Regions from separate parts of the Clostridium estertheticum genome, predicted to be linked through region 1. Evidence: riboswitches for the same ligand, from Rfam matches in the RefSeq annotation. Region 1 holds a riboswitch; each other region holds the start of a gene.
What was found. Region 1 has a riboswitch for thiamine pyrophosphate ahead of thiC (phosphomethylpyrimidine synthase ThiC). Riboswitches for the same ligand answer to the same signal wherever they lie in the genome.
Positions count from the first base shown of each region.

Region 2: linked by a shared signal. The riboswitch ahead of thiT (energy-coupled thiamine transporter ThiT) and the one ahead of thiC (phosphomethylpyrimidine synthase ThiC) in region 1 are both predicted to bind thiamine pyrophosphate.
Region 3: linked by a shared signal. The riboswitch ahead of thiW (energy coupling factor transporter S component ThiW) and the one ahead of thiC (phosphomethylpyrimidine synthase ThiC) in region 1 are both predicted to bind thiamine pyrophosphate.

Region 1 covers NZ_CP015756.1:3,595,852-3,599,140, forward strand. Annotated here, with positions in the region: gene nfsA (oxygen-insensitive NADPH nitroreductase) at 1-58, shown strand, start outside; gene pdxT (pyridoxal 5'-phosphate synthase glutaminase subunit PdxT) at 229-795, opposite strand; gene pdxS (pyridoxal 5'-phosphate synthase lyase subunit PdxS) at 798-1,667, opposite strand; TPP riboswitch at 1,825-1,931, shown strand; gene thiC (phosphomethylpyrimidine synthase ThiC) at 2,004-3,289, shown strand, end outside.
Region 2 covers NZ_CP015756.1:1,060,111-1,063,399, reverse strand. Annotated here, with positions in the region: gene hydG ([FeFe] hydrogenase H-cluster radical SAM maturase HydG) at 1-841, opposite strand, end outside; gene A7L45_RS05055 (TM1266 family iron-only hydrogenase system putative regulator) at 874-1,137, opposite strand; TPP riboswitch at 1,503-1,607, shown strand; gene thiT (energy-coupled thiamine transporter ThiT) at 1,695-2,339, shown strand; gene A7L45_RS05045 (NAD(P)/FAD-dependent oxidoreductase) at 2,417-3,289, opposite strand, start outside.
Region 3 covers NZ_CP015756.1:1,430,650-1,433,938, forward strand. Annotated here, with positions in the region: gene glpK (glycerol kinase GlpK) at 102-1,592, shown strand; TPP riboswitch at 1,654-1,764, shown strand; gene thiW (energy coupling factor transporter S component ThiW) at 1,883-2,359, shown strand; gene thiD (bifunctional hydroxymethylpyrimidine kinase/phosphomethylpyrimidine kinase) at 2,405-3,229, shown strand; gene cytX (putative hydroxymethylpyrimidine transporter CytX) at 3,222-3,289, shown strand, end outside.

The DNA.
Region 1 (3,289 bases):
ACCTCAAAGGCCTCATATGAAAGATTTTTTAGACAAACAAGGATTTAAATTTAAATAACCTAAAATATCATGCCTCTAGGCTGCTATAATAGCACATTACTATATCATAAAAAAATATTCCCATACATAACCATTTTCAAACAAGCTTGAAAATAAATATGTATGGGAATATTTTTAAGTTACATTTTTTTGCCTTATGCTTAATTTTAATAATAATTATATATTGTTCTATTTGCACATATTTATGAAATATTTATGAATTTCTAAGTTATTTGTAAGTTCCGGATGGAAAGCTGTAACAAACATATTATTTTGTTTCACTGCTACAATTTTATCGAAAACTTTGCATATTATTTTAACATTACTTGTCACTTCTGTAATTACTGGCCCACGTATAAAAACTAGCGGCAAGGGTTCACCTGAAATCTCACTAATTATAACCTCTCTTTTAAAACTATTAATTTGGCTTCCATAGGCATTTCTTTTTACTTTAATATCCATAACTTTAAGATGTCCATCTATTTCGCCCTCAATAGCTTTAGCAAGTAAAATCATACCAGCGCAAGTTCCCCATACCGGTAATCCTGAAAGTATTTTATTCCTTAGAGGTATAAGCATTTTTGTCTCCCTTAAAAGTTTACCTATTGTTGTACTCTCACCACCAGGAAGTATTATTCCATTTATCCCTTCCATATCTTCAAGTTTTTTAACCTCTATCCCAACATGACCAAGTTTTGTAATATGATTTATATGCTCGATAACATCTCCTTGAAGTGATAAAACACCTATTTTCAACTTTACCAACCTCTCTTGGCAAACTTCTCTTTAATTTCACTTATCTCTATGCCACTCATTGCTTCCCCAAGATTTTCTGAAACTTTTGCAACAACTTTTGGATCATTGTAATATGTAGTTGCAAGTACTATTGCTTTTGCCCTAGCTTCCGGATTTTCTGCTTTAAAAATTCCTGAACCTACAAAAACTCCTTCTGATCCAAGTTGCATCATAAGTGCTGCATCAGCCGGGGTTGCTATTCCGCCTGCTGCAAAATTTACTACTGGAAGTTTACCATTTTTCCATACATATTCTATTAAATTAATAGGTGCCCCAAACTCTTTAGCAATTGTCATTAGTTCTTCTTTGGGAGCATTTTTAACTTTGCGAATTTCATCCATTATACATCTCATGTGCCTAACAGCTTCTACCACATTGCCTGTGCCTGCTTCACCTTTTGTTCTTATCATTGCAGCACCTTCTCCGATTCTTCTTAGTGCCTCACCTAAATTTCTTGCTCCGCAAACATAAGGAACTTTAAAATCCCACTTATTTATATGATACTGCTCATCTGCTGGAGTCAAAACTTCGCTCTCATCTATAAAATCCACCCCTATTTCTTGAAGAATTTGCGCTTCAACAAAATGGCCTATTCTACCCTTAGCCATTACTGGAATAGTTACCGCAGCCTTTATTTCTTTAATCATTTTAGGGTCAGACATTCTAGCTACTCCACCTTCTTTTCTAATATCTGAGGGCACTCTTTCTAATGCCATTACCGCGCAGGCCCCTGCATTCTCTGCTATTATTGCCTGCTCAACATTCACTACATCCATGATTACTCCACCCTTTAACATCTGAGCCAAGTTCTTGTTTATTTCATATCTTTCCATAATAAACCTCCCCTTAAAATATTTATTAGACGAAGTATATCATATGTTTATACAGTTTGAATAGTGTATCCATACAATATTTAAGTTGAATGAAAAATAAAAAAGACTTTACAAAGTGTTATTTTACTAATATACTTAAGGCAAATAATAACTAAATAAATTAAACAAGGGGAGCTCGCACCAAGAGCTGAGAAAGAGATATTATCGCTGACCCTCATAACCTGATTTGGGTAATTCCAACGTAGGGAGTTTATTACAATGTTTTTTGTTGCAAGCTCTTTATGAGCTTGCTTTTTTTTATTTCAAAAATAATATAACTGTAAGGGAGACTATAAAATGATGTATACAACTCAAATGGATGCTGCAAAAAAAGGTATTATAACTGAAGAGATGAAGATAGTTGCAAGGAAAGAAAATATGCCAGAAGAGGTTTTAAGAGAAAAAATATCAAGAGGCGTAGTCGCAATTCCTGCTAATAGAAATCATAAAATATTAAGCCCTGAGGGAGTTGGGGAGGGTTTAAAAACAAAAATCAATGTAAACCTAGGTATCTCAAAAGATTGCTGTGATATTGATGAAGAAATGAAAAAGGTACAGTTATCAATAGATATGAAAGCTGAAGCTGTTATGGATTTAAGCTCATTTGGTAAAACTGAAGAATTTAGAAAAAGGCTTATTTCAGATTCAACTGCTATGATAGGTACTGTTCCAATTTATGATGCCTTAGGTTTTTACGATAAAGAATTACAGGATATTACTTCAAAAGAATTAATAGATGTTGTAGAAAAACATGCAAAAGATGGAGTTGACTTTGTAACAATACACGCTGGTTTAAACACAGCTACTGCAAATGTATTTAAAAGAAACAAGAGAATAACTCATATTGTGTCTCGAGGAGGATCGCTCCTATATGCTTGGATGGAATTAAACCATAAAGAAAATCCTTTTTATGAACATTTTGATGAAATACTAGAAATATGTCAAAAATATGATTTAACTTTAAGCCTTGGTGATGCATGTAGACCCGGTTGCATTAATGATGCAACCGATGCTTGTCAAATTCATGAATTAATGGTACTTGGTGAATTAACCCTGAGAGCTTGGGAAAAGAATGTACAAGTTATCATAGAAGGACCAGGACATATGGCAATAAATGAAATAGAGGCAAATGTATTGCTTGCTAAGAAATTATGCCATGGTGCACCTTTTTATATTTTAGGACCCCTAGTTACAGACATTGCTCCAGGATATGACCATATTACAAGTGCCATAGGAGGTGCTTTAGCTGCAAGCGCAGGAGCTGATTTTCTTTGTTATGTAACTCCAGCAGAACATTTAAGACTTCCGAATGTTGATGATGTACGTGAAGGAATTATTGCATGTAAAATTGCAGCTCATGCTGGTGATATAGGCAAAAAAATTCCAGGTAGCCGCGACTGGGACAATGAAATGAGTACAGCTAGACAAGCTCTTAATTGGAAGAGAATGTTTGAACTTGCAATAGATCCAGAAAAAGCCATAAGATATAGGAAAGAATCAATGCCAGAAAATGCTGATAGTTGCACAATGTGTGGTAAAATGTGTTCTGCAAGAACTATGAACAAGATAATGCAAGGTAAAGA
Region 2 (3,289 bases), 2.2 Mb from region 1:
GACAAATTCTTGGAACACTTATAGTATGTGGGCCTACACCCTTAGCTGCTTCTAAATGCTCTGCATGCATAAGTAAACCTACAAAGTCATAACGATACATATTTAAGCCGAACAAGACGCCAATTCCAACGTCATCAATACCGCCTTCCATCGCACGGTCCATTGCCTCAGTATGATATGCATAGTTATGTTTTGGTCCCGTTGGGTGAAGCTCTTCATAACTTTTCTTATTATAAGTTTCCTGGAAAAGTATGTAAGTTCCAATTCCAGCTTCTTTGAGCATCTTATATTCCTCTACAGTAGTAGCCGCAATATTGACATTTACACGTCTAATATCTCCATTTTTATGTTTAATACTATAGATTGTCTTTATACCCTCCAAAATATATTCAATTGGGTTATTAATAGGATCTTCTCCTGCTTCCAAAGCCAATCTCTTGTGTCCCATATCCTGAAGCGCAACAACCTCTTTAACTATTTCTTCTTGCGAAAGTTTTTTACGATGTATTGTTTTGTTTTTAGAATGATAAGGACAATATACACATCCGTTTATACAATGATTTGAAAGATATAAAGGCGCAAATATAACAATACGATTACCATAAAGTTTTTGCTTAAGTTCCTTTGCAAGTTTGAACATTTTTTCTTCTTCATCTTTCAAATCACATTCAAGTAGAACAGCAGCTTCCCTATGTGTTAACCCCTTGCCTTCACTTGCACGTTTTATTAGACTATCAATTAATTCACGATTACTCTTATTTTCCTTAGCATATGCAACGGTAGATAAAATTTCATCATCATCAATAAACTCTGTTGCATTTTTTGACATAGAATCATACATAACATAATCTCCTTTTTATTTAAAATAATTTATTATTTACTTGCTTGCGGTGTAACTTTGGAATAAATTGTTTTAGTGTTCACACCGGGTATCATTCCTAGCTTACCTGATAGAGCACTGATAACATCATTTGGTGCGTCAATAACGACACTTATTACTGAGATATCACGTTTATGATATGGCAAGCCCATTCTCCCTACAATATACTCACCATATTCGTGAAGTATAGAGTTAATCTTTGGAGCTACATCTGTGTTTTCAACTATAATTCCAATTAATGCAATTCTTGTTTCCATTAATTAAATCTCCTTAATAAATTAAACTATCCCTATACCTCTAAAGGCATAGGGATAGTTTCTTATAATTAAAGACACACCATTAAAAGTATGCTCCTTAACAATATTACAACTATTCTCTCGCCTTCTCATTCGGGACGAACCCTCATACCTTCAGAACGATATTTTTGTAATTATAATTTATTGTTTAATTTTTAACAAAACCTATCCTAATTTTAGAATTTACCTAGAACACTTATACAATAACACTCTGTGTTTTAAATTGCAAACTTACCTTTTGTTTACTTACATAGGCGTCCCATATACTAAATACATAAAATTACTTGTAAATTGTAATATACTGTTATATAATTAAATAATAATAAAATATGTGCTAGGGGTGCCTTATGGCTGAGATATGAATATTCAATTCATTGACCCTTATACCTGATCTGGATAATACCAGCGGAGGAAAGCGGTAATGATGTATAAATACATTAACTATATTCCTTTTGTGAATATAGTTTTTTTGTTTTCACCATAATACCTCTAAGGCACAATACATGGAGGTTATATAAATGTCTTTAAATGAAAGAATCACTGAAATTACCAAAAGCCCCATTGCTCTTTTTGCACTACTCGGAGTTTTAATATTAATTTATGTTATCTTAAAAGTTAGAAAGATTAAGTTTACTACGCAAATGATAACTTTAGTTGGTGTATCTATCGCATTAGCTACTTCATTACAATTTATTACTATTATGAAATTACCACAAGGTGGTAGCGTAACTGCTGGAAGTATGGTCCCAATAGTACTAATAGCATTGTTTTATGGCCCTGAAGTTGGTTTTCTAACAGGCTTTTTATTTGGAATAATAAATTTCATATTATCTCCTTTTGCAGTCCACCCAGTCCAAGTATTATTTGATTATCCTCTTCCTTTTATGGCAATTGGAATAGCAGGATACTTTAGATCCTTTAAAATTACAGGAATACTTATCGGAGTAATCTGTGCAATGCTAGCAAGATTTGCATGCCATTTTATATCCGGCGTGGTATTTTTCGCTACCTCTGCTCCAAAGGGAACTTCAGTTTATTTATATTCCCTTTTATATAACGGCTCATACATGGGTCTCGAAGCAATAATCACCTGTATAATTATTGCTATTTTACCTATAAAACGTTTATCAAAACTAGTTGTAAACAAACCTAGCTTAAGTTAATTTTTTACTCAAACATTAGAGCAAGGTTCATAAAATGATCTTTGCTCTTTTTTTCATTCTAACTTAGATTTATTATCTTAATATTTAGCTTTCCTAATTAAATTTATTTCCGCTTTAACTGGTGATTTAGAATTACTATTTCCCCTTACAGTAACTTTATCCTCTGAAATATTAAGTTCTCTTGCTATTATAGCCTTAACTCTTCTTTGACAAAAATTACCTTGGCAAGTTCCCATTCCTGCTCTTGTACGTCTTTTTATAGCGTCTGTAGAATTAATTGGTATATTTCTGTGAATAGCGTCAATAATTTCTGACTCTGTAACCTGCTCACATCTGCATATTATATTCTTTTCTTTATTTTCATCATCAACTTTTCCATCAAAATTCTTATCTTTCTTTATTACTATTCCATTTCTATTTGGATTAAAACTATTTTTCAGTTTAAGATTTCCCTCTAAATTCTTAATTATATCTACAACCATCTTCGCAATTGCAGGTGATGATGTAAGTCCTGGTGAATCTATCCCAGCAACATTTACGAATCTTTTAACTCTGCTTTCCTCAATGATAAAATCCCCTGTACTACTAGTGGCTCTTATACCTGAAAAAGTAGTTAATGCCTTTTGAATATTAAAATCAGGTATGGACATTCTAGCAGCAGTAATTACATCCTTTAAACTATTCTCATTAGTTGATACATCTTCTGTATTATCAACTTCCTCTGCATTAGGCCCAATCATAAAATTACCATGATATGTTGTAGTTACAAGTATTCCTTTCCCCTTATCTGTAGGAACTTGAAAAATAACAGTATTTACAAGATGACCTTGATCTTTTCCCATTAAAATATATTGACCTCTCTTTGGTACTATTTTAAAATCATCGATTCCTACCATATTAGATATTTTATCACTATGAAGTCCGGCAGCATTTATAATGTACCTTGATTC
Region 3 (3,289 bases), 2.2 Mb from region 1:
AGCCGCGTTATTATAAGGTATTATGCTTTATTTTGGCGCTTTTTTTGTGTATTAATTTGTAAACGATTCAATAAAACTAATAAAAAAGGAGTTTTGCTAACATGGCTAAATATATAATGGCACTTGATCAAGGAACAACAAGTTCAAGATGTATTCTATTCAATGAAAAGGGGCTTATTGTAACATCGGCTCAAAAGGAATTTACTCAGATATTCCCAAAAGCAGCTTGGGTAGAACATGATCCAATGGAAATATGGTCAACTCAAATTAGTGTTGCAACTGAGGCAATGGCTAAAGTTAATGCGAGTGCCGCAGACATTGCAGCAATAGGTATTACAAATCAAAGAGAAACTACTGTAGTTTGGGATAAGAGGACAGGAGTTCCAGTATATAATGCGATTGTATGGCAATGTAGAAGGACAGCGCAGTATTGTGATGAATTAACGGAAAAGGGCTTTGATAAAGTAGTTAGAGCTAAAACTGGATTAATTTTGGATGCATATTTTTCTGGAACAAAAATTAAATGGATATTAGACAATGTGGAAGGTGCTAGAGCAAAAGCCGAAGCTGGTAATTTATTATTTGGTAACATAGATACATGGTTAATTTGGAATTTAACCGGAGGAAAAACATATGTAACAGATTATTCTAATGCATCAAGAACAATGCTATTTAACATTCATGAATTAAAGTGGGATGACGAATTACTCGAAACATTAAACATACCAAAATCAATGCTTCCAGAGGTTAAACCATCTAGTTATGTTTATGGACATACGGATAGTTCGTTGTTTGGTGGTGAAATTCCTATAGCTGGAGCTGCTGGCGACCAACAAGCAGCACTGTTTGGACAAACTTGTTATAATTCAGGAACAGCAAAAAATACATATGGAACTGGATGCTTTATGCTTATGAATACTGGAGATAAAGCAATTGAATCTAAGCAGGGACTACTTACAACTATTGCTTGGGGAATAGATGGAAAAGTAGAGTATGCACTTGAAGGCAGTGTATTTATAGCAGGAGCAGCTATACAATGGTTAAGAGATGAACTTCAAATGATTGATAATGCTTCTGATTGCGAAGAATATGCAATGTCTGTAGAGGATACAAATGGAGTATATGTAGTCCCAGCTTTTGTAGGCCTTGGTGCACCATACTGGGATCCTTATGCAAGAGGAACAATTGTAGGACTTACAAGGGGATCAAAAAAGGCGCATTTAATAAGAGCAACTCTTGAAGCACTTGCATACCAAACCCATGATGTTTTAAAAGCTATGCAACAAGATTCTGGAATTAGACTCACTGAACTTAAAGTTGATGGAGGAGCTTGTAATAATAATTTCTTGATGCAGTTTCAATCAGATATTTTAAACGTTCAAGTGGATAGACCAGAAGTTACTGAAACTACAGCACTTGGTGCAGCTTATCTTGCTGGGCTTGCAGTAGGATATTGGAAAAGCAAGGAAGAAGTTGCAAAGCATTGGGCGATTTCAAGAAGTTTCAAACCTAGTATGACAGAGGAACATAGGAAAGAATTACTTCATGGATGGCATATAGCTGTTAAGAGATCGGGGATAAGACTTGAATAGAAATTTAATTGTTAATAATAATTTCTTATGTTATTATTAGATGTATGAAATAAAAAAGAATAAAATAGCACAGGGGAGTTGGATATGCCAACTGAGAACAAGAATCGAAATTCTTTGACCCTATGACCTGAACTGGATAATGCCAGCGTAGGAAGTTGTTTATTGGTGTATTATATATGAATTATTATATATCACGTTAATTTAACACAAATCCTTTGGATTTGTGTTTTTTTAGTTATGCAGCGACCCGGGAGATTATTTAATTATATAAGAGAAGGAAGTGGCAATGCATGAAGACTAAAAAGTTAACTATTTCATCACTTTTAATAGCTATTGGCGTAATAGCTGGCAATATCATATTTATACCGGTAGGAGTAGCAAAATGCTTTCCGGTGCAGGCTACGATTAATGTTATATCAGCTGTATTATTAGGCCCTGGATATGGCGTAGCCATAGCCTTTTGTATATCTTTACTAAGAAATGTTTTAGGAACAGGTTCACTTTTAGCATTCCCTGGAAGTATGATCGGAGTACTTTTAGCTGGAATATTATATAGAAAAACTAAAATGAATCTACTCGCAGTAGTCGGAGAGATATTTGGAACAGGAATCATTGGGGGAATATTAGCATTTCCTATTGCAAATATTATAATGGGCAAAAAAGTGGGTGCATTATTCTTTGTAGCACCATTTTTAATAAGTACTATTGGAGGAAGCCTAATTGCATTTTTCATTCTTAGAGTACCTAGATTTAAAAAAACTTGTTAATTTAAGTAAAGAAGTTAAAAAAGGATAAAATAGGAGGAAAATAATATGAAAAAAGTTTTAACTATAGCAGGCTCTGACAGCTGTGGAGGTGCAGGAGTTCAGGCAGATATAAAAAGTTTAAGTGCAAACGGCGTATATGCAATGAGTGTCATTACAGCCATAACGGCGCAGAATACTATGGGCGTTTTTGAAGTTCGGGATCTAGATGCAGAAATCATTAAGGCACAAATTGATGCTATTTTTACAGATATAATTTTAGACGCAGTTAAAATTGGTATGGTGTCTAAAATTTCTACAATTGATGCGATAAGTGAAAAATTAGAATTATATAAACCTAAAAACATAGTACTTGATCCTGTAATGATATCAAAAAGCGGTTATTCACTGTTAAAGCCAGAGTCAAAATCAGCTTTAATTAAAAAACTTATACCACTCGCATCACTTATTACACCTAATGTACCAGAAGCTGAAGAAATACTTCGTGAAGTCAATTTAGAGTTTCCAGATATAGAAACTATAGAAGATATGGAAAAAGCAGCTAAGGAAATGTATAAGATGGGATGCAAAAATATACTTCTAAAAGGTGGGCATATGAAGGGTAAAGCGGTAGATGTATTTTATGATGGAGAGGAAATTACGCGTTTTACGTCTGAGAGGATAAATACAAAAAATACTCATGGCACGGGATGCACTTTGTCATCTGCTATTGCTGCAAATTTGGCATTGGGTTTTAGTATGAAGGAATCAATAAAAAAATCAAAACAATATATAACAACTGCTATAGAACACTCTTTGGATATTGGGCATGGAGTTGGACCAACAAACCATTTCTATGAATTATATAAAAAAGCGGGGATGGCAAATGATTAAGGATAAAGAAAAATTAGGCTTTTGGACGTTTGTATTTTTGTGGTTTGGGGCTGCAGTATC